Regions from separate parts of the Streptomyces sp. NPDC006208 genome, predicted to be linked through region 3. Evidence: riboswitches for the same ligand, from Rfam matches in the RefSeq annotation. Region 3 holds a riboswitch; each other region holds the start of a gene.
What was found. Region 3 has a riboswitch for cyclic di-AMP ahead of ABZ208_RS20265 (transglycosylase family protein). Riboswitches for the same ligand answer to the same signal wherever they lie in the genome.
Positions count from the first base shown of each region.

Region 1 (7,478 bases), on a different contig from region 3:
CCGAGCTCGAGCGGCTGTGCGACATCGCCGAGAAACGGATGGGAGCGGATCTGCGGGCCGTCCCGCTCTCCGTCGAGACCTCTCCGGCCACGGCCACCGCCGACCGGCTTGCCGTGCTCACCGCACGCGGCGCCACACGGGTGAGCATCGGCGTGCAGAGCTTCGTCGACGCGGAGGCGAAAGCGGCGGTGCGCCCGCAGCGCCGCGCCGACGTGGAGGCGGCACTCGGCCGGATCCGTGATGCCGGTGTCCCGGTGCTCAACATCGATCTGATCTACGGTATCGACGGCCAGACGGAGCACACCTGGCGGACGTCGCTGGATGCGGCACTGGCCTGGGAGCCGGAGGAGCTGTACCTGTATCCGCTGTATGTGCGCCCGCTGACCGGCCTCGGCCGGCTCGGGGACCGGAGCGACGCGGCATGGGACACCCAGCGGCTGCGGCTGTACCGGGCGGGCCGGGACCATCTGCTGACGCACGGCTACGAGCAGGTGTCGATGCGGATGTTCCGCCGCCGCGGCGCCCCTCGGCAGGGCCCCGGCGACCACGCCTGCCAGACCGACGGCATGATCGGCCTCGGCTGCGGGGCGCGTTCGTACACCTCGGCCCTCCACTACTCCTTCGACTACGCCGTCGAGATGCGAGAGATACGCGGCATCATCGACACCTTCACGCAGACCGACGACTTCACGCGGGCCGAGGTGGGCCGCCGGGTCGACGAGGACGAGGCGCGCCGCCGGCACCTGCTGCAGTCGCTGCTCCAGGCCGAGGGCATGGAGAGGGCCGGCTACCGCGAGCGGTTCGGCGCGGATGCCGCCGAGCACTTCCCCGCGGAGCTGGAACGCTTCGCGGCCCGGGGCTGGCTCGACGAGGACGCCGCGCCGGGCCGGCTGAAGCTGACGCCCGAGGGTCTCGCGTGCTCGGACGCGCTGGGGCCTGAACTGTTCTCGGCCCCGGTACGGGCCGCCATGGCCGCGTACGAGCTGAAGTGAGCAGACCGTGGACCTGACCATGCTGTACCGCGGGCCGCTCGCCTCCTGCGACTACGACTGTCCGTACTGCCCGTTCGCCAAGCGCCGTGACAGCACGGAGCAGCTGCGCGCCGACCGGGCGGCGCTGGAGCGGTTCGCGGCCTGGGCCGCGGCGCAGCAGGACGACCGGCTGTCGATCCTCTTCACACCGTGGGGCGAGGGGCTCGTCCGCTCCTGGTACCGGCGGACCCTGACCGAGCTCTCGCATCTGCCGCACATCCGCCGGGTGGCCGTCCAGACGAATCTCAGCTGCCGTACGGACTGGATGGCGGACGCGGACCCCGGCACGCTCGCGCTGTGGTGCACCTACCACCCGGGCCAGACCCCGTACGACAGGTTCCTTCAGAAATGCACCGATCTGGCAGGGCGAAAGATCCGGTTCAGCGTGGGTGTCGTCGGTCTTCCGGACCATCTGGAGCAGGCACGCAGACTGCGCTCCGAGCTGCCGCCCCACGTGTATCTGTGGGTCAACGCGGCCGAGGGCCACACATACACCGATGAAGAGGCGGCGCTGTGGACGGCGCTCGACCCACTGTTCCCCTACAGCCGCCACCCCCACCGCTCCGCGGGCCTGCCGTGCCGTACGGGCGGGTCCGTCGTCTCCGTGGACGGCGACGGCACGGTGCGCCGCTGCCACTTCGTCCGTGCCGAGCTGGGCAATCTCTACGACGGCTCGTTCCGGCGGGCCCTCGGCCCGAGGGCCTGCCCGCTCGCCGTCTGCGACTGCCACATCGGTTATGTGCATCTGGAGACGCTGCCGCTGTACGACGTGTTCGCGGGCGGCGTGCTGGAACGGATCCCGGCGGCGGCCCCGGCCGGCGGGCCGTGGACCTTGGCGACGCACCCCTGACCGGGCAGGCGCGCCGCCGTCCGGGTCACAGCGGCAGCAGGTCCGGGCGTTTGGCCTCGACATGGTCGCCGGAGCTCTCGCCCCGCAGACGGCGCCCGATCCAGGGCACCAGGTGCTCACGTGCCCACTGGATGTCGTCCCGGCGCACCTCGAGCGCGCCGCGCGGCGGCAGCGGCGGCCACGGCTGGTCGGGGTCGGCGGGCACGTCGAGCCCGAGCACCTGGGCGGCGCGCAGGGCGACCCGGGTGTGCCCCTCCGGAGACAGGTGCAGGCGGTCGGTGTCCCAAGCCCGGCGGTCCTGGACGGACTTGAGCGACCACAGGTCGAGCACCGGGCAGTTGTAGCGGTCGGCAATGGCCCGTACATGCGCGGTGTATGTGGCGATCTTGCCGCGCAGATGGCGCAGGACGGGGACGTCGCGGGTGTCGAACCCGGTGGTCACCAAGACGGTGCCGACCGTGCTCGACAGATCGGCCACGGCACGCTCGAAGCGCTCGGCGACGTCGTCGGGGTCCGTGCCGGGCCGGATGATGTCGTTGCCCCCCGCACAGAACGACACCAGGTCCGGGGCGAGTTCCTTGGCCCTCGGCACCTGGTCCTCCACGATCTGGTCGAGGAGCTTGCCCCGCACGGCGAGGTTGGCGTACCGGAAGGTGTGCTCCGGCATGCGGTCGTCCAGCAGGACCGCGAAGCGATCCGCCCATCCGACGAATGTCCCGCCGGGTCCGGGATCTCCGACGCCCTCGGTGAAGCTGTCACCGATCGCCGCGTACGACCCGATTCCGCCGCTGTTCTCTGTTCTCGAATCGTCTGCCACGGGAGCACATCTTTCCCTTACGGGTGTGACCTACGCGACCGTAGGAGGGGTTGACGCGGGGTGATCTTTACCACCGGTCAAGTTTCGCCCAACCCGGAATACCCCGGCTCCCCCGCCCCGCGTGAGCGGTGACGGGGGAGCCGGTCCAACAGCGCCCGAACCTGTCAGGGAGTCAGGGCGGTCAGATGGAGACGCCGTTCTGGCGCAGGTAGGCCAGCGGGTCGACGTCGGAGCCGTAACCGGGTCCGGTGCGGATCTCGAAGTGGAGGTGCGGACCCGAGGAGTTGCCGGTGTTGCCGGACAGGCCGATCTGCTGGCCGCCGGTCACCGACTCTCCGCTGGAGATGGACAGCGAGGAGAGGTGGGCGTACTGGGAGTAGGTGCCGTCGGTGTGCTGGATGACGACCTGGTTGCCGTACGCGCCGCCCCAGCCGGCCGAGACGACGGTGCCGGCAGTCACGGACTTGACGGAGGTGCCGGTGGCGGCGGCGAAGTCGACGCCGGTGTGGTAGCCGCTGGACCACATCGCGCCGGCGGTGCGGTAAGCGGTGGACATCGGCGCGCCCTCGATGGGTGCGGCGAAGCCGGAGCCGGAGGCCGCCTGCTCGGGGGTGGAGGTCTGCTCGGCGCTCGGCTCGGAGGACTGCGCGGGCTCGGAGGTCCGCTCGGCGCTCGGCTCGGAGGACTGCTGCTCCACAGGCTCTGCCGTGTCCGCCGGGGCGGGCCGCGCGTCGTCACTGGACGGCCGGGTCTGCGACTCGGACGGGGACTCGGACTTCTCGGGGGCCTTTGCCTCGGAAGCCTTCGCCTTCCCCTTGCCGTTGATCGTCAGCTTGAGGCCGGGGTGGATCAGCGAGGGATTCTCGCCGACAGCTTCGCGGTTGTCCGCGTACAGGCTCTGCCAGCCACCGCGCACATCGTGCTCAGCGGCGATCTTGGAGAGGTGGTCGCCTGGGACGACCGAGTAGGTGGTGGCCTTCTTGCCGGCCGGCGCGTGGGCGGCCGGTCCGGCCGAGAAGGTGGCCGGGGCAGCGGCATGTGCCTTCCCGGACGCGGCGGCAGGTGCCGTGGCGGGCGCGGCCTTGCCTGCGGCGTGTGCGCCGGTGGCACCCATCAGCGGGAGGGCGATGGCGGCGCCACCCGTACCGGCGGCGATGAAGCCGCGGGTGATCCGGTTGGACTTGGGACGACGGTGCTTACCCGTTGCGGGCATGGCGCATTCCTCTCCGGCGCCGGCGAGGTGAGCTGTCGGGTTCGGGCTGGAGCTGCCCGGCCGGACGAGATGTCCGACTTCACCCCAAGCCGTCCGATTTGATCGGATACGGCGTACTACCTGGGTCCCCCGCTCCTGCCACACGTGGATGGGATCGAATTCCGGACAGCGGCAGGATTGGGCGGTCCGTCCGGATTGCGGTGACCGTAAGCGAGTTCGACGGGCCGGAACAAGCCGCCGATTTCCAGGAGTAATGCCGGGCGGGGAAAACGCTGCGGATTTCCGGTCACGCTCCGTGGATCGCGGATCTTCGACCCCCGCACCGTCAACGGAATTCGACCTCGAGGCCCGGCCACGGACGGTCACAAATATGACCCTGCTCACGACCCGATTCCGGCGCGTCCCACATCAGGGCACGCCATACCGGAACCACCCAATTCGGACAGAAGCACCATTTAATGATTTACACCGCCACTCACCGATCAAGCCCCACGACGATCAACGCAATTCGCCCCTACCTGGGTCGAGAGAAAGTGATGCACGTCACCCCATTGCTCCGCCGTGAGGGCCCTTGGCGATCCTTTAATTCACCACCGGCGAGGTCGGGGGTCGGCATTGAATTCGACCGGCTCCCCCTCCGTCGAGGAATGCGAAAACATTCGGGGGCTCTCCGCATACACGTGTCAGGCACGTCGACACGGCGACGGCGTTGCCGGAGACCTGGCCCGAACCAGCCGGGATCCCCAGGTCTGTGCGACCACCCGCGCCCGAGCAGGACCCGAAGCGACTTCCGGTCCCCGTATGCCCCCGTCGGCGCTCTTGATCACCCCGACCCTTCAGGCCCTCACAGGTACACACAGGCCCGCACACCGCCCCGCGACCGGGGCGGACGGCGCAACGCCCCTTGACGGCGGTCGAGATGATTGCCCGATAAACGGGTGTCGTATCGTCGGGAGCCACATCACGCCACCGTCGGCGAGCCGCGCCGACGGCAGTCACCTCAGGAGTCCACGTGACGCAGCAGCTGCCGCAGGCCCCGTCGACAGAACCCGAGCTGGCCGGAGTTCGTAACTTCCGGGATGTGGGCGGACTGCCGACGGTGGACGGCCGGCGGGTGCGGTACGGGAGGCTCTTCCGCAGCGGTCACCTGGCGAACGCGACGGCGAGCGATGCGGCGTTCCTCTCCGGGCTCGGGCTGCACACGATCTTCGACTTCCGCAACGCCGCGGACCAGAAGCTGGAGGGTCCCGACGTCGAGCTGCCGGGCGTACGCAATGTGAACATGCCGCTCAGCGACCCGGCCGACGGCGCGGAGTTCTGGAAGATGGTGCGCGAGGGCAACCTCGACCAGCTGAAGTCGATCCTCGCGGACGGCAAGGCCGCGGGACGGATGTCCGCGTCGTACCGGATGATCATCAAGGAGCGCACCGGCGAGCACAGCCGGGTGCTGCACGCACTCGCCGAGGACAGCGTCCCTGCGCTGATGCACTGCGCCGCCGGCAAGGACCGGGCGGGCCTGTCGATCGCGGTGTCCTTGCTCGCGGTCGGCGTGGACCGCGACGCGATCGAGGCGGACTACCTCAAGTCCAACGACCCCCACCGCCGCTACCAGGTCCGGCGCAAGGACAACTCCCCCGCCGCCATGTCCCCCGAGGTGATGGAGCTGCTCGCCCCGCTGTTCGACGCCCGCGCCGAGTATCTGGCCGCGGCCTTCGAAACGATCGAGGAGACGTGGGGCGGCACGGAGCGCTATCTCTCCGAGGGCCTGGGGCTCTCCCCCGAGACGCGCGAGCGCCTGCGCGAACGGCTCCTCGACGAGGCATGACGCCCCGCGCTACCCCTTGCCGCCCACCAGGAAGAGCAGATAGAGGAAGCCGGCGAAGAGGTGACCGGCTATCAGGTAGACGAACAGCCGGATCACCAGACCTCGGGGGAACCGCTCTTCCTGCTGCTGTGACATGACGGGCCTTTCTGTTCAGGACGGAGCGCGGTCCGCGCACCAAGGTCTCAGACGTGCGGGTGCAGCTCGGGGCTCTGCAGGAGGGTGTGGACGAACAGCAGCTCTGCCCCGTCCGGGGTGGCCGCCGCCAGGCGGTGGGGGGTGAGGGAGTCGAAGTGCGCGCTGTCCCCCGGTGCGAGTTCCTGCACGAAGTCACCGAGGCTCAGCCGCAGCCGCCCCTCGAGGACATACAGCCACTCCTCGCCGGGATGGACGCGCACCATATCGCCCTGGGCGCCGTAGGGCACCACCACCCGCAGGGCCTGCATGGCCCGCCCCGGCGCGCCGACCTGCTGATATGTCCAGCCGTCCGCCGAGGCGGGCTCCCGGCGGCCGGCCCTGATGACGGGCTCGCGCTCCGGTGGCAGCTCGCCGAGCAGGTCGCCGACCGTCGTACCGTAGATCCGGGCCAGGGCGAGCATCATCGGCAACGACGGCTGGCGCTGTCCCGTCTCGAGCCGGGAGAGATGGGCGGGCGAGAGGCCGGCGCGCCGGGCGGCCGCCTCGAGCGTGAGCCGACGACGGCGGCGCAGATCGCGCAGGCGCGGCGCGACGTGGGGCAGCCCTTCGACAGGGGCCGTCCCTTCGGTGGGGAGCGGGCCGGTTCCCCGTCCGGCGGCAGCATCGGTCATGCGTCCATTGCGCCAGGCGGTTGCCTCATTGGCAAATTTCTTGCCAATGAGGCAAAGGATCAGCGATTCGCGACGGCCTGCTTCACCAGCGTCTTGCCGAAGTCCCACATCAGTCCGCCGCCGCCATGGGCATCGTCCATCACCGCGGTGAACGCCTCGACGAAGCGGTCCACTTCCCGCTCGCCGATGATCAGTGGCGGAATCAGCTTGATCACTTCGAGGTGGTCACCGGAGACCTGGGTGAGGATCCGGTGCTTCTGCAGCAGTGGCACCACCACCATCTGCGCGAAGAGTCCCTTGCGGGCGGCCTGCAGCATGGTCCACCGGCTGCGCAGCCGCATGGACTCCGGCCGGCCGAACTCGATGCCGATCATCAGCCCGCGCCCTCGTACGGCATGCAGCAGCTCGTAGCGGTCGACGAGTGCCGCGAGCCGGGCGCGCAGCAGCTCGCCGGTCACCCGCGCGTTCGCGACGACATGCTCGTCCTCGAGCACCGAGAGCACGGCGAGCCCGGCGGCCATCGCCTGGGCGTTGCCCCCGAAGCTGGCGGAGTGCACCAGGACGCGGTCCATGGACGAGTAGACCTTCTTGAAGATCCAGTCCCTGCCGAGGGTCGCCCCGACGGGCACGTACCCTCCGGAGAGCGCCTTCGCCACGCACACCAGGTCCGGCTCGACCCCGGCCTCGTACTGGAAGGCGTAGAAGTCCCCGGTCCGGCCGAGTCCGGTCTGCACCTCGTCGGCGATCAGCAGGGCCCCTCGCCGGTGCAGGAGTTCCTGGGCGGCGCGCAGGAAACCGGTCGGCGTGGGGTTCACCCCCTTGCCCTGGATCGACTCGACGACGAAGGCCGCCACATCGCCGCGCTCCAGCTCCCGCTCCAGCGCGTCCAGATCCCCCGGTTCGACGGCAGTGTCCGGCAGCAGCGGCGCGAATCCC
Region 1 is NZ_JBEXSW010000002.1:115,197-122,674, reverse strand. Features, by position in the region: gene ABZ208_RS01875 (STM4012 family radical SAM protein) at 1-992, shown strand, start outside; gene ABZ208_RS01870 (STM4011 family radical SAM protein) at 1,000-1,881, shown strand; gene ABZ208_RS01865 (SGNH/GDSL hydrolase family protein) at 1,907-2,698, opposite strand; gene ABZ208_RS01860 (peptidoglycan DD-metalloendopeptidase family protein) at 2,880-3,911, opposite strand; cyclic di-AMP (ydaO/yuaA leader) riboswitch at 3,916-4,095, opposite strand; gene ABZ208_RS01855 (tyrosine-protein phosphatase) at 4,924-5,736, shown strand; gene ABZ208_RS01850 (DUF6126 family protein) at 5,746-5,871, opposite strand; gene ABZ208_RS01845 (XRE family transcriptional regulator) at 5,919-6,542, opposite strand; gene ABZ208_RS01840 (aspartate aminotransferase family protein) at 6,602-7,478, opposite strand, start outside.
Region 1: another riboswitch for cyclic di-AMP. It lies ahead of ABZ208_RS01860 (peptidoglycan DD-metalloendopeptidase family protein); the one in region 3 lies ahead of ABZ208_RS20265 (transglycosylase family protein).

Region 2 (7,478 bases), on a different contig from region 3:
TCTGCGGCCGGCCCCGTCGGGGGTGCGGGCCCAGGCAGTGCTGCGGGACGGGACGCTGGCGGACGACTTCCTGATCCGCGAGGCACCACGCACGGTCCATGTGCTGAACGCGCCGTCGCCTGCGGCGACGGCTTCCCTGCCGATCGGCCGCGAGGTGGCCCGCCGGGCCCTGACCGCGCTGGCGGCGGACCGTCCGGCCCGGGCGGCACGGTAGAGGCGGGGCGACAGAGGCGGGGCGACAGGGCAGGATCCGGGCGGGCGAGCCGGGCAGGCCCCAGCCCCAGCGCCTCTGCCCCGGACGCACGGACCCGAGCCGTACCGGAGGGCTCGTAGAATCGACGGCACTGTGTCTGAGCTTCGAAACCCCACCCCCGACGCCCACCGGCCGCCCTTCATACGTGCCAAGGGCGAGCCCCGTTTCCCCGGCGGGCCCGCAGCCGATCCCGCCGGTTCGCACCACGAGCGCCGTATCCGCAGCTTCCAGCCGCGGCGGAGCCGGGTGACCACGGGACAGGGCGATGCGCTGCAGCGGCTGTGGCCGGTGTGGGGCCTCGACATCGACGGGCACGGTGTGCTCGATCTCGAGGAGATGTTCGGCGGGCTGCCCGTCGTCCTGGAGATCGGGTTCGGGATGGGCGAAGCCACCGCGCAGATGGCCGCCGACGACCCGGAGACCGGGATTCTCGCCGCCGACGTCCACACCCCGGGCCAGGGCAACCTCCTCGGTCTCGCGGAGCGGAACGGGCTGTCCAACATCCGGGTGGCCAACGGTGACGCGATCATCCTCCTGCGCGAGATGCTCCCGCCCCGCTCGCTCGACGGCCTGCGGGTCTACTTCCCGGATCCCTGGCCCAAGAAGCGGCACCACAAGCGCCGGCTGATCCAGCCCGAGTTCCTCACCCTCGCCGCCCAGCGACTCAGGCCCGGCGCGCTGCTGCACTGCGCGACCGACTGGGAGCCGTACGCGGAACAGATGCTCGAGGTCCTCTCGGCGCACCCGGAGTTCGAGAACACCCAGGAGGACGGCGGCTACGCCCCGCGGCCGGCCTTCCGCCCGCTGACCCGCTTCGAGGGACAGGGGCTCGACAAGGGGCACAAGGTCCACGACCTGCTGTTCCGCCGCGTACTGCCCACCGGTTGACCCTCTGCTGCCACGGCCTGTGGCAAACACCATCGCCAGGTGTCGGTGGCCCTCGTTAGGGTCGACGGATGTCCCAGCCGTCCGCGCAGCACGCGCCGCCGCCGCCGAACACCCCGACGGGGCCGTCGCATCCGGCAGTGCCCGCCTGCGAACAGCGGCAGATGGACCATCTGCTCACCGCCGTGCCGCAGCGCGGGCGTCCGCGCTACCGGCCGCGCGCGGCCCGCGTGTGGCGGAGCAAGGCGGTCCGCGCGGGTGTGCTGATCACGCTGCTGGCCCTGTGCGGACTGGTGATCCTCGCGCTGGTACGGGAACAGACCGGCACCCACGGGTTCCTGGTCGGGCTCGGACTCGCCACCCTGCCCGTCCCGCTGCTCATGACGGCCTTCCGCTGGCTGGACCGGGTCGAACCGGGCCCCTGGCGCAATCTCCTCTTCGCGTTCTCGTGGGGCGCCTGCGCCGCCGCGCTGATCGCGATCATCGCCAACACCTTCGCGACCCGCTGGATCGCCACGGCCACCGCCGATCCGGCATCGGCGGACACGCTCGGCGCGACCGTGATCGCGCCGGTCGTCGAGGAGAGCGCCAAAGCCGCCGCGATCCTGCTGATCTTCCTCTTCCGCCGCCGTGACTTCACAGGGATCGTCGACGGCGTGGTGGTGGCCGGCTTCACCGCGACCGGTTTCGCCTTCACCGAGAACATCCTCTATCTCGGGAACGCCTTCGGCGAGGACCAGGAGATCGGCACCTCGGGACTGGCGTCCGTGACCGCCGCGACCTTCTTCGTACGCATCGTGCTGTCGCCGTTCGCGCACCCCCTCTTCACGGTGCTGACCGGCATCGGCTTCGGGATGGCCGCGCTCGCCGCCCGGCGCCGCCGGATCCGCCGCATCGCGCTGCCGCTGCTGGGTCTCGTCCTCGCGATGGGCGTGCACGCCCTGTGGAACGGCTCCGTCTCGCTGTTCGGCCCGTGGGGCTTCTACGCGGTGTACGGGGCGTTCATGGTGCCCGCGTTCGGGCTGCTGACCTGGCTGACGATATGGACCAGGCAGCGCGAGCTGCGCACGATATCCCTGCAGTTGCCCGCGTACGCCGCGGCCGGCTGGCTGCTGCCCGCCGAGCCGCCCGCACTGTCGTCCATGCGGGCGCGCACGATGGCCCGCGACTTCGCCCGGCGGACCTACGGCCCGGCCGCGGGGCATGCTGTCTCGGAGTACGAGGCGTTCGCGACCTCGCTCGCGTTTCTGCGCCACCGGGCCCACCGCGGCGCGATGGGCCCGGACTTCGCGGAGCGCGAGCAGGAGCTGCTCCACCATCTGTGGCAGCGCAGGGAGGTGGCCGGTCCCTCGCTCAGCTATGCGGCGCAGGCCACCGGACGGGTGCGGGTGCCACCTCCGTACCGCAACTACGGCGGGCCCAACCCCTACCGGATCTGACGAAGGGCGGGACCGGCAGCCCGGAGGTCGGGGGACACCGCGACCGCCGGGGTACGCGGTGCCCGCCACCGGTGCGCGGGCAGCCGGAAGCCGCCCGGCCCCGTACTCACCACGGGGGTGAGGGGGCGGGCGATCCGGACGGAAAAGCGGTGAATCGGCCGGTGTGGGGACCGTCAGACGGTGAGGCCCTTGTCCCGCAGCCACGCCATCGGGTCGAGACCCGAGCCGCCCGCGGTGTGCACCTCGAGGTGCAGGTGAGGCCCGGTGACATTGCCGGTCGCGCCGACGCGGCCGATCGTCTCGCCGGTGGTCACCTTCTGGCCCGCGGTGGCGGTCATCGAGGAGAGGTGGGCGTACCAGACCTCGGTGCCGTCCTCGAGCTCGAGGACGATGCGGTAGCCGTACGAACCGGACCAGCCGGCCGATGTGACGGTGCCGCCGTGCACCGCCTTGACCGGCGTGCCCGTCGGGGCCGCGAAGTCCAGGCCGGTGTGCTGGCCGGAGGACCACATGGAGCCGGACTCGCCGTAGGTGGAGGTGATCGTGTACGAGGAGGTGGGCAGCGAGTAGCTCGCGGCGAGCTTGGCGAGGCGCTCGGCCTCCGCCTTGGCCGCGGCGGCCTCCTCGGCCTTGCGCTTCTCCTCCGCGGCCTTGGCCTCTGCCGCGGTCTGCTGCTTCTCGGCCAGGGCAGCCGCCTGCTCGGCGGCGGCCTTCTCGGCTGCGGCCTTCGCCTCGGCGTCCACCTCGGCCTGCTGCTGCTCGGCCTGCTGCAGGATCCGGGCGCGCAGCGCCTCGCCCGCGTCGGCCGTCCGCTGGGAGCCCGCCGCGTCGCCGTCGGCGACGGCGGTCGTCACGCCGCCGAGCGTCGTGGTGTTGTCGTTCCCCGAGTCCGAGTCGTCGGACATGAGGGAGCCGACGCCCGGCAGGGACTTGGCGTCGGGGAGTTTGTCCGTGATCGCGTCGGGAAGCGATATCGAGACCGCCGGCTTGTCCTGCGCGGTGGCCATGCCACCCGCGCCGACTGCGGCGATCACACCGACGCCGAGCACCGTGGAGCTACGGGCGAGACCGCCGCGCTGCTTGACGACCCGGTGCCGGCCGCGCACCGGACGGACGGAGTCCGCGGTGGGGTTCCATTCCTCCCACTCCCGCTCCCCGGCATCGTCACCGAAGGGACTCGTTACGAAGGGGGCCTCGGGGGCAGGCATGTTGGACGCCACGAAGGCGCACTCCTTTCCTTCCTTCTCGCCTACCGGGTTAGCTGACGGGTTCGGAGCAGGAAGGTCTCCTACAGGCACTTCGGCCGCGTACAGCACGGCAAAAGACGCCCGATTCACCCCAATTGGTGGTTCCCCGGTTCCCTTGCGGGATTCGGCGCGTGCGCACGGTGCCGTCTCTTGCGACGGTTGTGACGACCGCGCTGCGTTATCGAACGTTAATAGACACGGGGGCCGGATTCCAAGCTGTTCCGACTGATCATTAACGGCTTTGGCCAGGACTTATCTGGACACAACCGTCCGGAATCGGGCGACTTGATCGCCACTCAGGACACTCCCTGTTCTGACGGTTCGTCAAATGTTATGCGGAGTGGTGTCCTTCGATCACACAGCGTGGCGCCGGGGTCGCTACTCCTCCTCTGCGGCCGTCACGGGCACCCTCGCGCCCGGCTCCGGCCGTCTCTCCGCGGGCCGGGCGACCGCCAGCAGCGCCATGTCGTCGTTCGCCCCACCGCCGGTGTGCCGTCGTACGTCGGCGACCACCGCGTCGAGCAGTTCCTCGGGCCCGGCGAACAGCCGGCCGCGCAGCCGCGCCCGGGGGTCGTAGAACACCCCGTCGGCATCGCGCGCCTCGGACAGCCCGTCGGTGTAGAACAGCAGCGTGGACCCGGCGGGCACCCGATACTCCTCCGCCCGGTCCGGCCACCTCCCCAAGTCCCCCATTCCCAGGGGAAGCGACGCCTCGGACGGCACCAGGCTGTCCACCTTCCCGTCGCCGTGCAGCACCAGCGGATCCGGATGGCCGCGGTTCACCAGCCGCACCAGGCCGCCCTCGCGCGGGATCTCACCCAGTACGGCTGTGGTGAAGCTCTCGACGGCGTCCAGGCCCTCCCGCAGGGGGGTCTCGCGTGCCAGTGCCCGCTCCAGCCGCAGGGCCACGCCCTCCAGCGAGCCCTCCTGCTCGGCCGCCTCGCCGAAGGCCCCGACGATGACGGCCACGACCGCCACCGCGCCCATCCCCTTGCCGCGTACGTCCCCGACGATCAGCCGCACACCGTGCGGCGTCTCCTGCACGGCGAACAGATCGCCGCCGATGAACGCGTCCGCCTGGGCGGCCTCGTACCGAGCAGCCACCTGCAGTCCGCCGATCCGCCCCGCCGGTTCCGGCAGCACGGCCCGCTGCGCCGCCTCCGCGATCCCCCGCGCGGAGGCGAGCCGCTCGCCACTGCGCCGGACGACCGTGTTGATCAGCAGGGCGAGCGCCGAGACGGTGACCACGGTGCTCACCTCGGTGTACGACGTGATCTCCCCGATGGACTGGTTGTAGAAGTGCAGGCCGGTCACACCCATGACCGCCGCGATCCCGGTCAGCAATGTCATGAACCAGCTGAAGAGCGGTGCGGCGATCAGCGGAGCCGCCGCGAACATCGGGACCGCGGTGAACTGGGGCGGAGTCAGCAGATCGAAGACCACCCCACCGACGATCATCAGCGGGGGCAGCACTCGGACGAGGCTCTGAGCGCTCCAGATCCTGCCCTGCTCTCGCCCCAATGCCGTTCTCCTGCCCGGTCCTCCTCCGGGCGCGGACGGTACCGCGCCCCCTCAAGGCTCCCGGCTGCCGGGCCGAACAGCGACCCGCCGTCCTCCGACCGGGCGAAGGGGCCGGCTCTCCGGCACACGACAAAGGCCCGGTTCCCGATCTTTTCGATCGGGAACCGGGCCACTGCCTGCTAGTAGCGGGGACAGGATTTGAACCTGCGACCTCTGGGTTATGAGCCCAGCGAGCTACCGAGCTGCTCCACCCCGCGTCGGTGAACACAACCTTACGCCATCCGGAGCACGGTCCCGACCAATTTTCCGGCCGACGGCCATATTCCCCGTTTTTCCTGTCACATCGCCCCTGCCCTCGTCCGTCAGTTCTTTGAGGCTTCCGCCCGGGCGGAAGCCTCATCCGCGGCTGCCGAGGACCGGTGAGCCGGCCGCTGCAGGAGCACGGGATCCCAATAGAACCAAACCGAACATAGTTCTTGACTAGGGAGAAATAAGGAGGAAAATTCTGCATACACCGGACAACCGGATGGAGCCGCACCCGCCTCCTGGAGACGTCCAGAAGCCTGCGTGACCCTAGTCTCGGCTCTGGCCAGGCCCCCGGCAGATCCTGTCGGCGACAAGAGTCCTCAGCGACGACTGAGACTCGCGGAACCGATGAGGACCGCCGGGGACTGTCGTGTCCGGGTTCAGGTCTGCGCCTTCTCCTTCTGCTGACCGAGCCACAGGTCGGGACCGAAGACCTCGTAGTGGATCGCCCGCGCGGGTACACCCCGCAGCAGCAGATCGCGGCGCACCGCGCGCATGAACGGCAGCGGGCCGCACAGGTAGGCGGTCAGCCCCTCGGGCAGATCCAGCACTCCGACGTCCGCCTGCCCGGTCGCGGCCTCACCGGCCGGATCACCGGCCTCCTCGTACCAAAGGTGCAGCTTCGCGTTCGGGTGCGCCTCGACGAGCCGGCACAACTCGTCACGGTGCGCGTGCTCGGCGGGGCTCCGGTCGGCATGGACCACGACCACAGAGCGCGTCGATCCGACGGCGGTCAGGTGATCGAGCACGGACAGCATCGGTGTGCTGCCGATGCCGGCGGAGACCAGCAGCAGCGGACCGTCGCCCTCGCGCAGCACGAGGTCGCCGAACGGGACGGACACGGTCAACTCATCGCCCACCCTTGCGTGTTCGTGGAGCCACGACGAAACCTCGCCCTCGGGACCGCGCGCACCCCGCACGCGCTTGACGGTGATGCGCCACTGCGGGCAACCGGGCGCCGCGGAGAGGCTGTACTGGCGGATCTGCCGTGCGCCGTCGGGGAGTTGCACCTGGACGCTGACGTACTGCCCCGGCCGGAAGGGCGCGACGGGGTGTCCGTCGGTGCGCCGCAGACGGAAGGAGACCACTTCGGGGGTCTCCTCGTGCCGTTCGACGATCTCCATCTGCCGCCAGACGTCGCCTTCGGCGGTCCCGGCCTCCTGGTAGAGGCGGGCTTCGGCGGCGATCAGCGCATTGGCCATCAGCCAGTAGACCTCGTCCCAGGCGGCGGCGACCCCGGGGGTGACGGCGTCACCGAGCACGTCGGCGATCGCGGCGAAGAGATGCTGGTGGACCAGCTTGTACTGGTCGGAGGTGACACCGAGCGAGGCGTGCTTGTTGGCGATGCGGGCGAGCATCGCGTCCGGCCGTTCACCGGGGTGCTCCAGCAGCATGCCGGCGAAGGCGGCGACGGAACCGGCCAGGGCCTGCCGCTGCTCCCCGTTGGCCTGGTTGCCGCGGTTGAACAGGTCCCGCAGCAGCTCGGGCCGGTCCTCGAAGAGCTTCCGGTAGAAGAGCTCGGCGATGTCGCCGATGGCGGCACCGACGGCAGGCAGGGTGGCGCGGACGATCGGCACGGACTGCTCGGAGAGCACAGCGACTCCTAATTGGTATTTAATCTTCGTATTTTTGGCCGCGGCCGACCCCGGAACGAGGACGGATTTCACTCGATGCGGCGCCCGGTCAGACCCACCAGCACCGGCCCGGTCGGCGAGGCCACCAGGTCGGCCACGGTCAGTGGATCGAGGGTGGCGTAGAAGGCCTCCTGCGCGTCGCGCAGCGCCCGCCGCAGCCGGCACGCCCCGCGCAGCGGGCAGGGCGTGTCAC
Region 2 is NZ_JBEXSW010000006.1:14,865-22,342, forward strand. Features, by position in the region: gene lhgO (L-2-hydroxyglutarate oxidase) at 1-214, shown strand, start outside; gene trmB (tRNA (guanosine(46)-N7)-methyltransferase TrmB) at 395-1,141, shown strand; gene ABZ208_RS05915 (PrsW family intramembrane metalloprotease) at 1,303-2,577, shown strand; gene ABZ208_RS05920 (M23 family metallopeptidase) at 2,751-3,797, opposite strand; cyclic di-AMP (ydaO/yuaA leader) riboswitch at 3,809-3,964, opposite strand; gene ABZ208_RS05925 (PP2C family protein-serine/threonine phosphatase) at 4,203-5,345, opposite strand; tRNA gene ABZ208_RS05930 (tRNA-Met) at 5,529-5,602, opposite strand; gene ABZ208_RS05935 (globin domain-containing protein) at 6,032-7,246, opposite strand; gene ABZ208_RS05940 (Rrf2 family transcriptional regulator) at 7,315-7,478, opposite strand, start outside.
Region 2: another riboswitch for cyclic di-AMP. It lies ahead of ABZ208_RS05920 (M23 family metallopeptidase); the one in region 3 lies ahead of ABZ208_RS20265 (transglycosylase family protein).

Region 3 (7,478 bases):
GTCGGCGACGAGCAGGCGGATGGAGTTCGTGCCGCAGTCGATGGCGGCCACGCGGGTCATGGGGACGGACTCCTTGGTGTCAGCTGGGGGCCGGGGGCGCTGCCCTCGGTCGATGTCAGGCCTCGTCCGGGCAGGGCGACACGCACGGGCCCTTGGCCCACCACTCCGGCAGCATCGCGATCGCCTCGTCGCCCAGCGGGTTGACGCCGGGGCCGGCCGCGAGGGAGTGGCCGACCAGGACGTGCAGGCACTTCACGCGGTCGGGCATACCGCCCGCGCTGGGGAAGTCCTTGAGCACCTCGATGGCGTCGCGGCGCGCGATGTAGTCCTCGTGCGCGGCGCGGTAGGCCGCCGCGAGCTCCGGGTCACTCGCCAGACGCTCCGACATCTCCTTCATGACGCCGTTCGCCTCGAGCGTGCCGATCGCGGACGCGGCCCGCGGGCACGTCAGGTAGTACAGCGTCGGGAACGGGGTCCCGTCGGGAAGCCGGGGGGCGGTCTCGACGACGTCCGGCTGACCGCAGGGGCAGCGGTGCGCGATCGCGCGCAGACCGCGCGGCGGCCGGCCGAGCTGCTCCTTGAACGCTGCGATGTCCGCGGCGGTGGGCTCGGTGTGGTCGGTGGTGGGAGGAGGGGTTTCCATGCCTGCCTTGCTGCTTCGGGTTCGCTGTTGCGCTACTTGTTGCGGTCGGCGTTGTCCACGCCGTTCCAGACGTTCGAGTACCAGGGACGGTCGGCCGTGCTCTCGTCGTCCCGGCGCTCCTCGGCGGCCCTGGGGTCGATCACGGTGATGAAGCCGGTCTCGCCCGGGCGCACATAGTGCAGATGCTCGCGGGCCAGCCGCTCGATGTACATGTCGTCCTGGAGACGCGCCTTCTCGTCGCGGAGTTCCTCGACCCGCTGGCGGGCCTCGGCCATCCGGCGCTGCTGTTCGGCGATCTCCGCGCGCTGGGACACGTACTGACGCATCGGGTAGGCGAGCGCGACGACCAGGGAGCAGACGACCAGGGCCAGAAAGGCGGCGCGTCCGGTGAGCCGGGAGCGGCGGGCCTGGCGGCGGCTCTGGGACCGGTAGACGCGGGCGGCGGTCTGCTCGCCGAGCAGCCGCAGTCTCGTCGCGGTGGAGAACCGGTCCGCGTCCGGCCTGCGTGCCATTCCCCTCGCCTCCCCTTCACACGCGTACGTCCCCGGACACGGTACGGGACCGTGGCCGGGGACGTACGGACGACAGGGCGTCAGCCGGTGATCGGCCAGGGATCACGCGGTGACCCGGCCGGCGATCGGGCCGGTGATCAGTCCTTGTAGCGCGGGAACGCGCTGCGGCCCGCGTACACCGCCGCGTCGTCGAGGATCTCCTCGATACGCAGCAGCTGGTTGTACTTGGCGACGCGCTCGGAGCGGGCCGGGGCGCCGGTCTTGATCTGTCCGCAGTTGGTGGCGACGGCCAGGTCGGCGATGGTGACGTCCTCGGTCTCACCGGAGCGGTGGGACATCATGCACTTGAAGCCGTTGCGCTGGGCGAGCTCCACGGCGTCCAGCGTCTCGGTCAGCGAACCGATCTGGTTGACCTTGACGAGCAGGGCGTTGGCCGCGCCGTCCTCGATGCCACGGGCCAGGCGCTCCGGGTTGGTGACGAAGAGGTCGTCGCCGACGATCTGCACCTTGGTGCCCAGCTTGTCGGTGAGGACCTTCCAGCCGGCCCAGTCGTCCTCGAACAGCGGGTCCTCGATGGAGACCAGCGGGTACGAGGCGACGAGCTCCTCGTAGTACTCGGTCATCTCGGCGGCCGAGCGGGCCTTGCCCTCGAACTCGTAGGCGCCGTCCTTGTAGAACTCGGAGGCGGCGACGTCGAGCGCGAGCGCGATGTCCTTGCCGGGCGCGTAGCCGGCTTCCTTGATGGCCTCGAGGATCAGGTCCAGGGCGGCGCGGTTGGAGTCGAGGTTCGGCGCGAAGCCGCCCTCGTCGCCGAGGCCGGTGGACAGGCCCTTCTGCTTCAGGACCTTCTTGAGGGTGTGGTACACCTCGGTGCCCCAGCGCAGGGCCTCGGAGAAGGACTCCGCGCCGATCGGCGCGATCATGAACTCCTGGATGTCCACGTTGGAGTCGGCGTGCGAGCCGCCGTTCAGGATGTTCATCATCGGAACGGGCAGCAGGTGCGCGTTCGGGCCGCCGAGGTAGCGGAACAACGGCAGGTCGGAGGCCTCGGACGCGGCGTGTGCCACGGCGAGGGAGACGCCGAGAATGGCGTTGGCACCGAGCGAGGACTTGTCCGGGGTGGCGTCCAGGTCGAACATCGCCTGGTCGATCAGGCGCTGCTCGGTGGCGTCGTAACCGACGAGCTCCGGGCCGATCTGCTCGATGACGGCGAGGACGGCCTTCTCGACGCCCTTGCCCTGGTAACGGTTCTGGTCACCGTCGCGGAGCTCGAGGGCCTCGAATGCACCGGTGGAGGCGCCGGACGGAACGGCAGCACGACCCGTGCTGCCGTCGTCGAGGCCAACCTCGACCTCGACCGTGGGGTTGCCTCGGGAGTCCAGGATTTCCCGGGCTACGACGACGTCGATGGACGGCACGAGCATCTCCTTCTGGGATGTGACGCTGGTAGTGCAGGTCTCTTGGCCTTGCGGCAAGAGCCTAACCGCCTCGCGGGCATCGGCTGCCCGATGCCCGCCCCCTGGGACGAAAAAGGGCATCAAGACCGCCGCTGCCGGACAAATGGTGCCGGATCTACCCGTCGGTAACCGCTTCCGCGAGCGGGCCGAAACGACTGAACCCCGGTCCGGCACCAAGGGGGGAAGGGTGCGCCGGACCGGGGCGAGTGGGGGACGGGGCCTGCCGCGGCAGCCGGTGGTCCGCCGGGTCCACCGGTGTGCGGAAGCCCCTGGGGACGCCGCGCGTCCCCGGAGGGGGTCAGCCCAGGCGGAGCAGCTGACCCGGGTTGATCACATTGACGTCCTTGATGACGTCCTTGTTCAGGTCGTACAGCTTCTTCCAGCCGCCCTTGACCTTCTCGGTCTTGGCGATCGAGCTCAGGGTGTCGCCGGCCTTGACCTTGTACTCGGCCTTCTTGGCGGCCTTCTTCGCCGGGGCCGCCGGGCGCTCGGAACGGGTGACCGGGGCCTCGGCCCGCTTCGGGGCGGGCTTCGCGGCCTCGGCGCCGCCGGCGTACGGGGCACTGGACAGGTTCACGCCGCAGTGCGGCCACGCGCCCTTGCCCTGGCCGGCGAGGACCTTCTCGGCTATCTCGATCTGCTGCGACTTCGACGCCTGGTCGGCGGTCGCGGCATAGGCGGAGCCGCCGTATGCGGCCCAGGTGGAGGCGGAGAACTGCAGTCCGCCGTAGAAACCGTTGCCGGTGTTGACGGACCAGTTGCCGCCGGACTCGCACTGGGCGACGGTGTCCCACTCGGACGCGGTCGCGGCGGACACGGAGGTGGCACCGAGGACGGGGACGGCGACGGCGGCACCGGTGACGCCGACGAGCGTGGCGAAACGGGTGGCCTTGGACGGGCGACGGCGCTTGAGCGTGGTGGCGCGCAGCATGGGACATCTCCTCACCGACGCCTGCGAGGTGAGCTGTCGGGTTCGGGCCGGTGGGGTGTCCCCGGTTCCCTCAGGAACCATGGGACGAGTGCCCGGCCGCGCACCTGGTGCGCGGCTTCACCCCAAGCCGGTTCCGTCCGTCGGTCTCAACGTCCGGGCCCGGCACTTACCTTGGGTCCCCCGCTCCTGCCTACGGCGCTGTGAGCGACGACTGTTCCCCCCGACCGGCGGCAGGATTCGGCGTGACGGTCGACGGGGCCCGCGATGGCGAGCGGTCAGACCGTAGACACAGCCCTCCCCGATGTTCAAAGCGTGAACATCGGGGAGAAATCGCCCGAACCGGACGGAAGGAAAGTCCCTTTTTCGCAGGTCAGGCCCGAGATGGCCGGATCGCGCAAGCGTGGTACGCGAGTTGCCGCAAAGAGACCCTTGTCTCACTCGAACAGAACGGACATAACGCCGCGAACTGCCGCTACTTCAGATCGAGATCAAGGCTCTGGCCGGGGAGGATGAGATCGGGGTCGGCGCCTACGGTCTCCTCGTTGGCCTGATAGATCGCCTTCCAGCCGCCGGACACCTCGCGCTCGTCGGCGATGGCCCACAGGCTGTCGCCGGGCCGGACGGTGTAGGCGCCGGGCTCGGCGTCCGCTTCTGCGGCCGCCCGCTCCGAACTGTCACCGCGTGAGGCGTGACGACCAGTTTCACGGCCCTTGTCCGTATTGCCTGATTCCGCCTCGTCGGGAGCGGGTTCACCCCGGTGCTTACCGGTGCCGTTCGCCGCGTCGGAACCCTCGGGAGCCGGATCCCCGGAAGCGCCCTCGGTCGGGTCGGACTGCCCCGCCGGGTCCGATACGTCTGATTCGTCCTTTGAATCTGACTTGTCCGGTGTGCTCTTCGGCGCGTCACTCGTGCCGGGATCCTTCGACCCGGCCGGAGCGCTCGGCTCCGGAGACACCACCTCGCCCAGCTCCACACCCGGATCGACACCGGCCGCGGCGTCATCGCCCTGCAGCCCGGCGATCGCACCGCACATGGGCCACGCCTCGGGCCCCTGCGCGTCGAGCACCTTCTCGGCGACGGCTATCTGCTGGGAGCGGCTGGCGAGGTCGGCGCTGGGCGCGTACGCCGTGCCGCCGTAGTCCTCCCAGGTCTCCTGCGAGAACTGCAGCCCGCCGTAGTACCCGTTGTCGAGGTCGGCACTCCACATGCCACCGCTCTCGCACTCGGCGACGCGGTCCCATGTGGCCCCTTCCGCCGCGGAGGCGGATCCGGCGCCGAGCAGCGGAATGGCGATGGCGGAGCCGGTCACCCCCGCCGCGACGAGGAGTGCCGGAGCCTGACGGGGTCGGCGGTGCCGTCCGTTCCCGGAGCGCATGCGGTTGCCTTTCGCGTGACTACAGATGACTGCGTGCCTGCTGGTACGGCCGAGTCGACGGTGAACGTAGCCGGATCGCACGTGAGTCACAAGTCGATGCAGCGGAGATCACGTGAAAGTCACGATATTGATCGTGCGTCAGTTTCCGGAAGGTGTGAACTCAACGGGCAGAGTGCGCAATCCGCGCATGATGAGTCCCCCACGCCACCGCAAATCGTCCGGATCGCCCGCAAGTCGTACATCCGGCATTCTTCGGAGCAGCGTCGCGAGCGCGGTCTGTCCCTCCAGCCTGGCCAGCGGCGCACCGAGGCAGTAGTGGATGCCGTGCCCGTACCCGAGGTGCTGGTTGTCACTCCGGGACAGGTCGAGCGTGTCCGGGGCGCTGAAGCGCTCCGGGTCGCGGTCGGCTGCCGCGAGCACGACGAGGACGGGGTCGCCCGCCGCGATGGACTGCCCGCCGATGGTGAGCGGCTCGGTGGCGAAACGCCAGGTCGCGAGTTCCACCGGCCCGTCGTAGCGCAGCAGTTCCTCGACGCCGGTCGCCAGCAGCTCGCTCTCGCCGGCCGCGAGGGAGCGCTCCAGCCGCTCGCGCTGAACGGGGTTGCGCAGCAGCGCGTACATACCGTTGCCGATGAGGTTGACGGTGGTCTCGAAGCCGGCGAAGAGAAGGATGAAGGCCATCGCCGCGGCCTCGTTCTCGGTGAGGTGCTCGCCGTGGTCGGACGCCTTGATGAGCCCCGAGATCAGGTCGTCGCCCGGTTCCTCCCGTTTGCGGTGGATCAACTCCGCGAGATATCCCCGCATCTTCTTCACCGAGCGGGCCACTCCGCCGCGCGGGCCGCCGCCGTGCCGGATCATCATTCCGGCCCAGTCGCGGAAGTCGTCCTGGTCCTCGCGCGGTACGCCGAGCATGTCGCAGATGGCGTAGATGGGGAGCGGGAAGGCGAACTCATGGATGAGGTCGGCCTCCCCCTTCTCCGCGCTGTGCTGTTTTTCGAAGATGTCGTCGATGAGCCGGTCCGTGAGCTCCTGCACGCGCGGCGCGAACTCGGCGACCCGGCGCGGAGTGAACGCCTTGGAGACGAGGCGGCGCAGCCGGGTGTGGTCCGGCGGGTCGATGTTCAGCAGGTGCGTCATCAGCTCGGCCTTGCGCTCACCGGGGATGCCCGTCTTCCCCTTGGCGTGCGCCGGCTCGTCGTGATGCGCCGGGTTCTTGGACAGCCGCTGGTCCGCGAGCGCCTGCCGCGCATCCGCGTACCGCGTCACCAGCCAGGCCTCGACCCCGCTGGGCAGCGCGGTGCGGTGCACGGGGGCGTGCTCGCGCAACCAGGCGTAGGCGGGGTAGGGGTCAGTGGCGAACTCCCAGGTGAAGAGTTCGGGGGCGGTGGATGCGTCGTTCACGCCACGACGTTATCCGGCACCCGCGGGCCGCGCGTGCCCCCTATCCGGCCTGGCCCTCCGCCGCCCGGATCGCGTCCCGGTACGCTCGGGCCGCCGCCCGCAGTGCCGCCTCCGGGTCGGTGCCGTCCGCTTCCGCCTGCGCGGCGAGGGCCAGGAGCTCGTAGCCGATGCCGGGGCCGGCGGGCAGGGGTACGTCGAGACCTGCCGTACGCACCCGGGAGGCGAGTTTCGCCGCCAGGGCGAGGCCCGGCTGACCGAGCGGGACGCCGTCCGTGACCGACTCGCGCTGCTTCTCGATCGCCTTGGTGCGCAGCCAGTGCGCCTTGACGTCCTCGGCCGTCTCGGCGGTCTCGTCCCCGAAGACATGCGGGTGCCGGTGGATCAGCTTGGTGACGATGGTGCCGGCGACGTCGTCGATCGAGAACGGCTCGCCGGCGTCCTCCTCGGCGATGCGCGAATGGAAGACGACCTGGAGGAGTACGTCCCCGAGCTCCTCGCGCAGCTCGTCGCGATCGCCCTCCTCGATGGCCTCGACAAGTTCGTACGCCTCCTCGATCCCGTACTTGGCGAGGCCCTTGTGGGTCTGCTGCGAGGACCAGGGGCACTCCTTGCGGATCCGGTCCATGACCTGGACGAGATCGAGCAGCCGTGCGCCGGGCAGGTCGTACGAGCCGGGGAGCAGCTCGAGGTCCGGCATCCGCACCCGGCCCGATCCGGCGAGGCGGGCCAGACCGTCGGTCAGGGCCCGGTCGCCCTCGCCGACGGTGACATAGACGACCGTACGGCCCCCGGCGCAGGCGTCGACGAGCTCCTGCGCGGTGGGCGCGGCCCCTTCGACGGTGATACCGGCCTCGCGCAGATACGGCAGCTGCGGATGCTCGTCGTCGGCGCACAGCACCTGGTCGGCTGCGTGCAGCGCCTGCCACGCCGGCCAGGACAGCAGTCCGGGTGCGACGCGATGGCTGGCGGTGAGCAGGACGATACGGCCGGGGGCGACAGGTGCTTCTTCGGTCACCCGTCGAACCTACCCCGGCTCACGCACCGGTCTCGACGGGCTCCTCGGCCTTGGTGACCTGGGTGATCCAGGGGGCCTTGTAGCTGCCGAGCTCGAGCTTCTCGTCGTCCCAGGCGCCGTAGCGGGGGTTGACGTCGATGTCCA
Region 3 is NZ_JBEXSW010000023.1:76,672-84,149, reverse strand. Features, by position in the region: gene ABZ208_RS20285 (Ppx/GppA phosphatase family protein) at 1-60, opposite strand, end outside; gene ABZ208_RS20280 (DUF501 domain-containing protein) at 116-643, opposite strand; gene ABZ208_RS20275 (septum formation initiator family protein) at 676-1,155, opposite strand; gene eno (phosphopyruvate hydratase) at 1,293-2,573, opposite strand; gene ABZ208_RS20265 (transglycosylase family protein) at 2,911-3,543, opposite strand; cyclic di-AMP (ydaO/yuaA leader) riboswitch at 3,547-3,751, opposite strand; gene ABZ208_RS20260 (transglycosylase family protein) at 4,016-4,918, opposite strand; gene ABZ208_RS20255 (cytochrome P450) at 5,057-6,319, opposite strand; gene ABZ208_RS20250 (nucleoside triphosphate pyrophosphohydrolase) at 6,360-7,334, opposite strand; gene ABZ208_RS20245 (SurA N-terminal domain-containing protein) at 7,354-7,478, opposite strand, start outside.

Region 4 (7,478 bases), on a different contig from region 3:
GAGGCCGCCGACGTGGACCAGGCGGTCACTGTGATCACCGCGACCCGTCCCGAAGTCGTCCTGCTGGACGTGCATCTGCCGGGCGGTGGCGGGGTGGAGGTGCTGCGCCGCTGCGCCTCGCTGATGGCGGCGGCAGAGGACCCGGTGCGCTTCCTCGCGCTGTCCGTGTCGGACGCCGCCGAGGATGTCATCGGGGTGATCCGGGGCGGGGCCCGGGGCTATGTCACCAAGACCATCACCGGCACGGACCTCGTCGACTCGATCTTCCGGGTGCAGGAGGGGGACGCGGTCTTCTCCCCGCGGCTCGCGGGCTTCGTGCTCGACGCGTTCGCCTCCACGGACGCGCCGCCGGTGGACGAGGACCTGGACCGGCTGACCCAGCGAGAGCGCGAGGTGCTGCGGCTGATCGCGCGGGGCTATGCGTACAAGGAGATCGCGAAGCAGCTGTTCATCTCGGTCAAGACGGTCGAGTCGCATGTCTCCGCGGTGCTGCGCAAACTCCAGCTGTCGAACAGGCATGAGCTGACGCGATGGGCGACTGCCCGACGGCTGGTGTGATCGTCGGCAGCCGTCGGGCGGCCGGCCGATGAGCCGGCCGCGCTGCGCCGGGTCCCGGTCGTCCGGGATGCCCGGACCCACGCAGCGGATGTCAGGAGACCCGCGTGGCGCCCGCGAAGGGCATCTCGTCGATCGGCGCGACACGGACCGGTGCCCCGGGGCGCGGGGCGTGGATCATCTGGCCGCCGCCGATGTACAGGCCGACATGTGAGATCCCCGAGTAGAAGAACACCAGGTCACCCGGGGCAAGTTGAGAGCGTGCGACGCGCCGGCCGGCGTTGATCTGGGTGTACGTGGTGCGGGGCAGCGACACCCCGGCCGAGCGCCACGCGGCCTGGACGAGTCCGGAGCAGTCGAAGGCGTTGGGGCCGGTCGCGCCCCAGACATAGGGCTTGCCGAGGGCTCCGTAGGCGAACGCGATGGCCTGCGCGGCACGGCTGTTGGGGGCCTGGAGGCCTGCCCGGGGCGCCGCCGAGCGGTCCGCACGGGTGGCAGCGCTGCCGGGCCCCGCAACCGGTCCGCCGGACTCGTAGGCGGCGCGCTGCTCCTCGGTGAGTTCGGCCAGCAGCCGCTCGGCGGCCGCGAGCTTGGCCCGGACGGTCGACTTGTGCTCGGCCAGCTCGCGCCGGCGGGCCTCGAGCTGGTCCATCCGCTCGCCCGCCTGCGCCCTGAGCCGGGCAAGCTCCATCAGCTCCCGCTGGACGCCGCCGACAGCGGTCGCCTGCCGATCCCCTGTCCGCTCGGCCAGCGCCGCCCGTTCCAGGTAGTCGTCGGGGTCCGAGGTGAGCGCGAGCTGCAGCCCGGGATCGAGGCTGCCCGAGCGGTACTGGGCGGTCGCGAAGGAACCGAGGGCGTTGCGGGAGGCGTTGAGCCGCTCGGTCCTGCGGGCGGCCTCGTCGCGCAGCCTGCCGAGCGACCTGCGGGCGCTCGCGGTCTCCTCCCGGGCCCCGTTGTACTTCTCGGTGGCCACCTCGGCCTCCTGGTAGAGCCTGTCGACCCGGGCCTTGATCTGTGCGGGGGTGAGCCGGGGTTCGGCGTGCCCGGTCCCTTCGAAGGCGGTGGCCGTCGCGGCGCCGGCGAGCGCGAGAGTGGCGGCCGTACGAGCGGCCTGGCCGCCGAACGGTTGCTGCCTGGGTTTCCGGTGCGCTGCCACGGGGGCGTCCACGTCCTTCCGTTCCCTGCGGGTCCGGCGGCGCGCCGCACAGGGGAAGCGGCCCGCCGCCGGACATCTCGGCGGTGGCGGCCGAACCGTCCGGCTGCTCAACGGCGTTGGGGAGTCGGCCACCTGACGAAGGACGCTAAGCCCGGCGGTCACGGGACAGCGGACCAAGGACCGAAAGTGAACGAAGGTGGACAGCTCGGACCGCTTTCTGTATGCGGGTTCCTCGCCCGGGCCCACATTCCCGCGCCGGCCTGACCGATGCTCCGAATGAGGCTCCCCTTACAGGAGGGCAGTGGTAGGGGCAGGGCTAGGCTCCGCCTCATGGACGTACTCATCAATGTCTTCGTCGCCCTGCACATCATCGGCATCGCCTCCTTGCTGGGCGGCTTCCTGACCCAGATGAAGGCGATGGGCGCGGGCACGGCGCGCTTCACCCCGGCGATGCTGCACGGTGCCCTGACGATGCTGATCACGGGCGTGGCGCTGGTGGGCCTGAACCAGGCGGACGACCAGCCGGTGAACAACCTCAAGATCGGCATCAAGCTCGCGGTCCTGGTGGTGATCCTGGCACTGGTCTACGTCAAGCGCGACGAGGAGAAGGTCGACAAGGCGGTGTTCGGCGCGGTCGGCGGCCTGACCGTGGCGAACATCTTCATCGCGACCCTGTGGACGTGAGACGTCCCCGAGGACAGCGCAGCGCCCGGGCGGCTCGGCCGCCCGGGCGCTGTTTTGCGCTTCGCCCCGGTCAGGCCGGGCGGACGCTGCCGTAGATCGGCATGTAGTAGATGGACTCCTCGCGGACGTTCGCGCCCGGCTTGGGGGCGTGGATCATCTTGCCGCCGCCGATGTAGATGCCGACGTGGCTGATGTCGTCGTAGAAGAAGACCAGGTCTCCGGGGACCAGGTCGCTCGTCGCGACCCGCTGGCCGACCTTCACCTGGTCCCAGGTGGTACGCGGCAGCTCGACGCCGGCGGCCTTCCACGCCGCCTGGGTCAGGCCGGAGCAGTCGTAGGAGCTGGGGCCGGTCGCGCCCCAGACGTACGGCTTGCCGATCTGGGCGCGGGCGAAGGCGAGCACCTTGTCGGCCTTGGCGGCATAGCCGCTGTCGGGCGATGTGCCCGTGCCGGTGCCGGTGCCGGTACCCGTCCCCGGGCTCGTGTCGTTCTGCTGCTCCTGCTGCCGGCGCTCGGCCTCCGCCTGGGCTCGGGCCTCCGCCTCCGCCTTGGCCTTCGCCTCGGCCTTGCGGCGCGCCTCCTCCTCCTTCTGGCGCTCGATCTCCGCGAGCCGGGCCTTCTCCTGCGCCGTCAGCTTCGACAGCAGTTCGCGCGCCTCGGCGAGCTTGGTCTGCACGGTCCGCTTGCTCTCGCGCAGCGCCTGCTGCGACTCGGTGAGGGACTCGAGGCTCTTCGTCGCCTCGGACCGCTGCTCGGCGGCGGCTGCCCGCTCGGTCTCGTACTCGCTGATCGTCTCGCGCTGCTGGTCCGTCATCCGGTCCATCAGCTGACTCTGGTCGAAGTACGCCTGGGGACTGTCGGCGAACAGCAGGGCGGCGGTCGGGGTGACCGCGCCCGTGCGGTACTGCGCCGCGGCGTAGTTGCCCAGCGCCCGGCGGGACTCGTTCAGCTTCTCGGTGCGCTGGGCGGCCTCGTCGAGAAGCTTGCCGACCTCGCGGCGCTTCCCCTCCGTGGCCTCCTTGGCCTTGTTGTACCTCTGCGTCTCCGTGCCGGCCTGCCGGTACAGGTCGTCGACCTTCTTCTGCACCTCCTCGATGGAGGGCTTCGGCTCGGCGGGCGCGGCGCCTGCGCTCTGCGAGGACAGCAGGGTGACACCGGCGAGGGCGGCCGTGGTGAACCCGACGGCGGTCGAGGGTTTCGCCGTACGGCTGCGGGGCTTGCGATGCGACGCCAAGGCCGACATCTCCTTCTTCCGTGGACCGCCTACCGGGTTAGCTGTCGGGTTCGGGCGAACGGAAGATGCCCTACGGACCAGTTCGAGACGGGTCCGATTCACCCCAGTTGTGCATAGTGGGTCCCCGGTTCCGAACTTCCTTGCGGAAGGCCAGGATTCGGCGCAGACCGCCCGATGTGACGTGGGTCGCCAGGGGGGTACGGGCCGTCTGGACGAGCACGCTAGCCAACTCGTGCGGCTGCTGGGAAGGTTGATGTTCGATTTGTCCGATACATTTTCGTGACCTTGCCTCAGGCATGGGTGAGGGGTACCGGGGGTAACCGGGACTCCGTCATGTCCGGAGCCGGTCCTGGCCTACAGGTCAGCGCGCTGCGCGCGGGTGCGGACATCGGGCCGGGACCCGGTTCCGAGCCCGCCGCCGTACCACTTCCCGCTCCCGGGAGTGCGGGGTTTCGGGCGGCGTCCACGTCTGTCGGTGGGGCGGCCTAGACTCGTAGAGCGATGAGCAGCCTCTTTGACGACAGCTTCCTGGCAGACCTCCAGCCCCACGCGGAGGAGCACCCGCCGCCCCCAGAGGAGTCGGCTCCGGAGCAGGTTCCGGACGATCTCTTCGAGGGCGCTTTCGACGTGCCCCCGGCCAGGGACGGGTACTACCGCGACGGAGCTCCGCGCCCCGTCCTGGACCCGGCAGCCCTCCTCGAAGGGCTGAACGAACAGCAGCGCGCCGCCGTCGCGCACACCGGGTCGCCGCTGCTCATCGTCGCCGGAGCAGGATCCGGCAAGACCCGGGTGCTCACCCACCGGATCGCCCACCTGCTCGCGACCCGCCATGTGCACCCCGGCCAGATACTGGCGATCACCTTCACCAACAAGGCCGCCGGTGAGATGAAGGAGCGTGTCGAGCAGCTCGTCGGGCCGCGGGCGAACGCGATGTGGGTCTCCACGTTCCACAGCGCATGCGTCCGTATCCTGCGCCGCGAGTCCAAGAAGCTGGGTTTCACCTCGTCGTTCTCGATCTACGACGCGGCCGATTCGAAGCGGCTGATGGCCCTCGTCTGCCGGGACCTGGACCTCGACCCGAAGAAGTTTCCGCCGAAGTCCTTCAGCGCCCAGATCTCGAACCTGAAGAACGAGCTGATCGACGAGGAGACCTTCGCGGACCGCGCGGCTGGGGGTACCTCCCAGGCCGGAGGCTCTGGGGGAGGTTTCGAGAAGACGCTGGCCGAGGCGTACCGCATGTACCAGTCGCGGTTGCGCGAGGCCAACGCCCTCGACTTCGACGACATCATCATGACCACCGTCCACCTGCTGCAGGCGTTCCCGGACGTGGCCGAGCACTACCGGCGACGGTTCCGGCACGTCCTGGTGGACGAGTACCAGGACACCAACCACGCTCAGTACACACTCGTGCGCGAGCTGGTGGGCACGGGATACGAGGACCTGGGGCCTGCCGAGCTGTGCGTCGTCGGTGACGCCGACCAGTCGATCTACGCCTTCCGTGGGGCCACCATCCGCAACATCCTCCAGTTCGAGGAGGACTACCCGGAGGCGACGACGATCCTGCTGGAGCAGAACTACCGCTCCACCCAGACGATCCTCTCGGCCGCCAACGCGGTCATCGAGCGCAACGAGAGCCGCCGTCCGAAGAATCTGTGGACCAACGCCGGGGCCGGTGCGCAGATCACCGGCTATGTCGCGGACACCGAGCACGACGAGGCCCAGTTCGTCGCCGACGAGATCGACCGGCTGACCGACAACGCGGAGGCGAAGGCCGGCGACGTCGCCGTCTTCTACCGGACGAACGCCCAGTCCCGTGTCTTCGAGGAGATCTTCATCCGCGTCGGACTGCCGTACAAGGTCGTCGGCGGAGTGCGCTTCTACGAGCGCAAGGAGGTCAGGGACGTACTCGCGTATCTGCGCGTCCTGGCCAACCCGGAGGACAACGTCCCGCTGCGCCGCATCCTCAACGTGCCCAAGCGCGGCATCGGCGAGCGCGCCGAGGCGATGATCGACGCGCTGGCGCTGCGCGAGAAGATCACCTTCCCGCAGGCCCTGCGCCGCGTGGACGAGGCGTACGGCATGGCGGCCCGTTCCGCCAACGCCGTCAAACGGTTCAACGTGCTGATGGAGGAACTGCGTACGGTCGTCGAGTCCGGCGCAGGACCCGCCACCGTCCTCGAGGCCGTCCTGGAGCGCACCGGCTATCTCGCCGAGCTGCAGGCCTCGACGGACCCCCAGGACGAGACCCGTATCGAGAACCTCCAGGAACTGGCCGCCGTGGCTCTCGAGTTCGAGCAGGCGCGCGGCGAGGAGGAGGGCACCGGCACCCTCGCCGAGTTCCTGGAGCAGGTGGCACTCGTCGCCGACTCCGACCAGATCCCGGACGAGGACGAGGAAGGCACGGGGGTCATCACGCTGATGACGCTGCACACCGCCAAGGGCCTCGAGTTCCCCGTCGTGTTCCTCACCGGCATGGAGGACGGCGTCTTCCCGCACATGCGGGCGCTGGGCCAGACCAAGGAGCTGGAGGAGGAGCGCCGGCTGGCGTACGTCGGCATCACGCGTGCCCGCGAGCGCCTGTACCTGACGCGCTCGACGATGCGGAGCGCCTGGGGCCAGCCCTCGTACAACCCGCCGTCACGCTTCCTCGAGGAGATCCCCGGCCGGCACCTGGACTGGAAGCGCACAGGGCCGATGGCCGCACCCGCCGGGCCCACGTCGGGCATCGCGTCGTCGCTCTCGTCCGCTCGCTCGCGCGGGGGTGCCTCCGGTTTCGCCACGCGGCGTACGACCGACAAGCCGGTGATCTCGCTGTCGGTGGGCGACCGCGTCACGCACGACCAGTTCGGTCTGGGGACCGTCGTGGCGGTGATGGGGTCGGGTGCGGACGCACAGGCGACGATCGACTTCGGGGACACCAAGCCGAAGCGGCTCCTGCTGCGGTACGCGCCGGTCGAGAAGCTCTGAACTCTGAGAGGCCGGGGCTGTCCTCCGCGGCAGCCCCGCCGGGTTTCGGGGACGGCTCGCCGGGACGGGTTTTTGCAGGCCCGGGTTCTATTACGTCGGGTTCAGGCTGTTACGTCGGGTTCAGGCCGTGCGAACGCAGCCACTGCAGCGGGTCTATCGCCGAGCCGCCGCCCGGCCGGACCTCGAAGTGCAGGTGCGGGCCGGTGGAGTTGCCCGAATTGCCCGAATAGGCGATCACGTCACCGGCCTTGACCGTGCCGGAGCGGATCTTGGTGGTGCTGAGGTGGCAGTACCAGGTCTCGGTGCCGTCGGCGGCGGTCACGATCGCCATGTTGCCGTAGGCGCTGTTCCACTGGGTGCGCACGGTGCCGTCGGTGGCGGCCATGACCTCGGTGCCGTACTGGACGGGGAAGTCGATACCCGTGTGCACGGACATCCAGTTGACGCCGGACTGGCCGTAGTACGCGCTGAGGCCGTCCTGCTTGACCGGAACGACGAACTTGGGGCGCAGGGCCTCTCGTCGTGCCGCCTCATCAGCGCGCTTCTTCTTCTCCGCCGCCTGGCGCGCCTTGAGATCGAGTCGTTCCTGGGTGCGCGAGGCACGGTCACCGAAGTCGCGGGCATCGGCGCTGAGCGCGGCGAGCTGCGTGTCCATCTTGCTGTTGGCGGCGATCTGCTTGACGGACGACGGGTCGGCGGCCGCCAGGTTGGCGGTGCTGTCGTCCTTGGTGTCGCCGCCGATGTCGCTGACCGACGCGGCGGCGATCCCGGCGACGCCCATCACGCAGGCGGAAGGCACGGCGACGGTCAGCAGGGCGGAGCGCTTGGCGGGCGTACGGCGCCGGCCACGGCTGCCGCCGGAGCGGCGGACCGGGCGGGGCG
Region 4 is NZ_JBEXSW010000008.1:159,358-166,835, forward strand. Features, by position in the region: gene ABZ208_RS08770 (response regulator transcription factor) at 1-558, shown strand, start outside; gene ABZ208_RS08775 (NlpC/P60 family protein) at 650-1,723, opposite strand; gene ABZ208_RS08780 (hypothetical protein) at 2,042-2,395, shown strand; gene ABZ208_RS08785 (NlpC/P60 family protein) at 2,466-3,638, opposite strand; cyclic di-AMP (ydaO/yuaA leader) riboswitch at 3,641-3,802, opposite strand; gene pcrA (DNA helicase PcrA) at 4,131-6,596, shown strand; gene ABZ208_RS08795 (M23 family metallopeptidase) at 6,706-7,478, opposite strand, start outside.
Region 4: another riboswitch for cyclic di-AMP. It lies ahead of ABZ208_RS08785 (NlpC/P60 family protein); the one in region 3 lies ahead of ABZ208_RS20265 (transglycosylase family protein).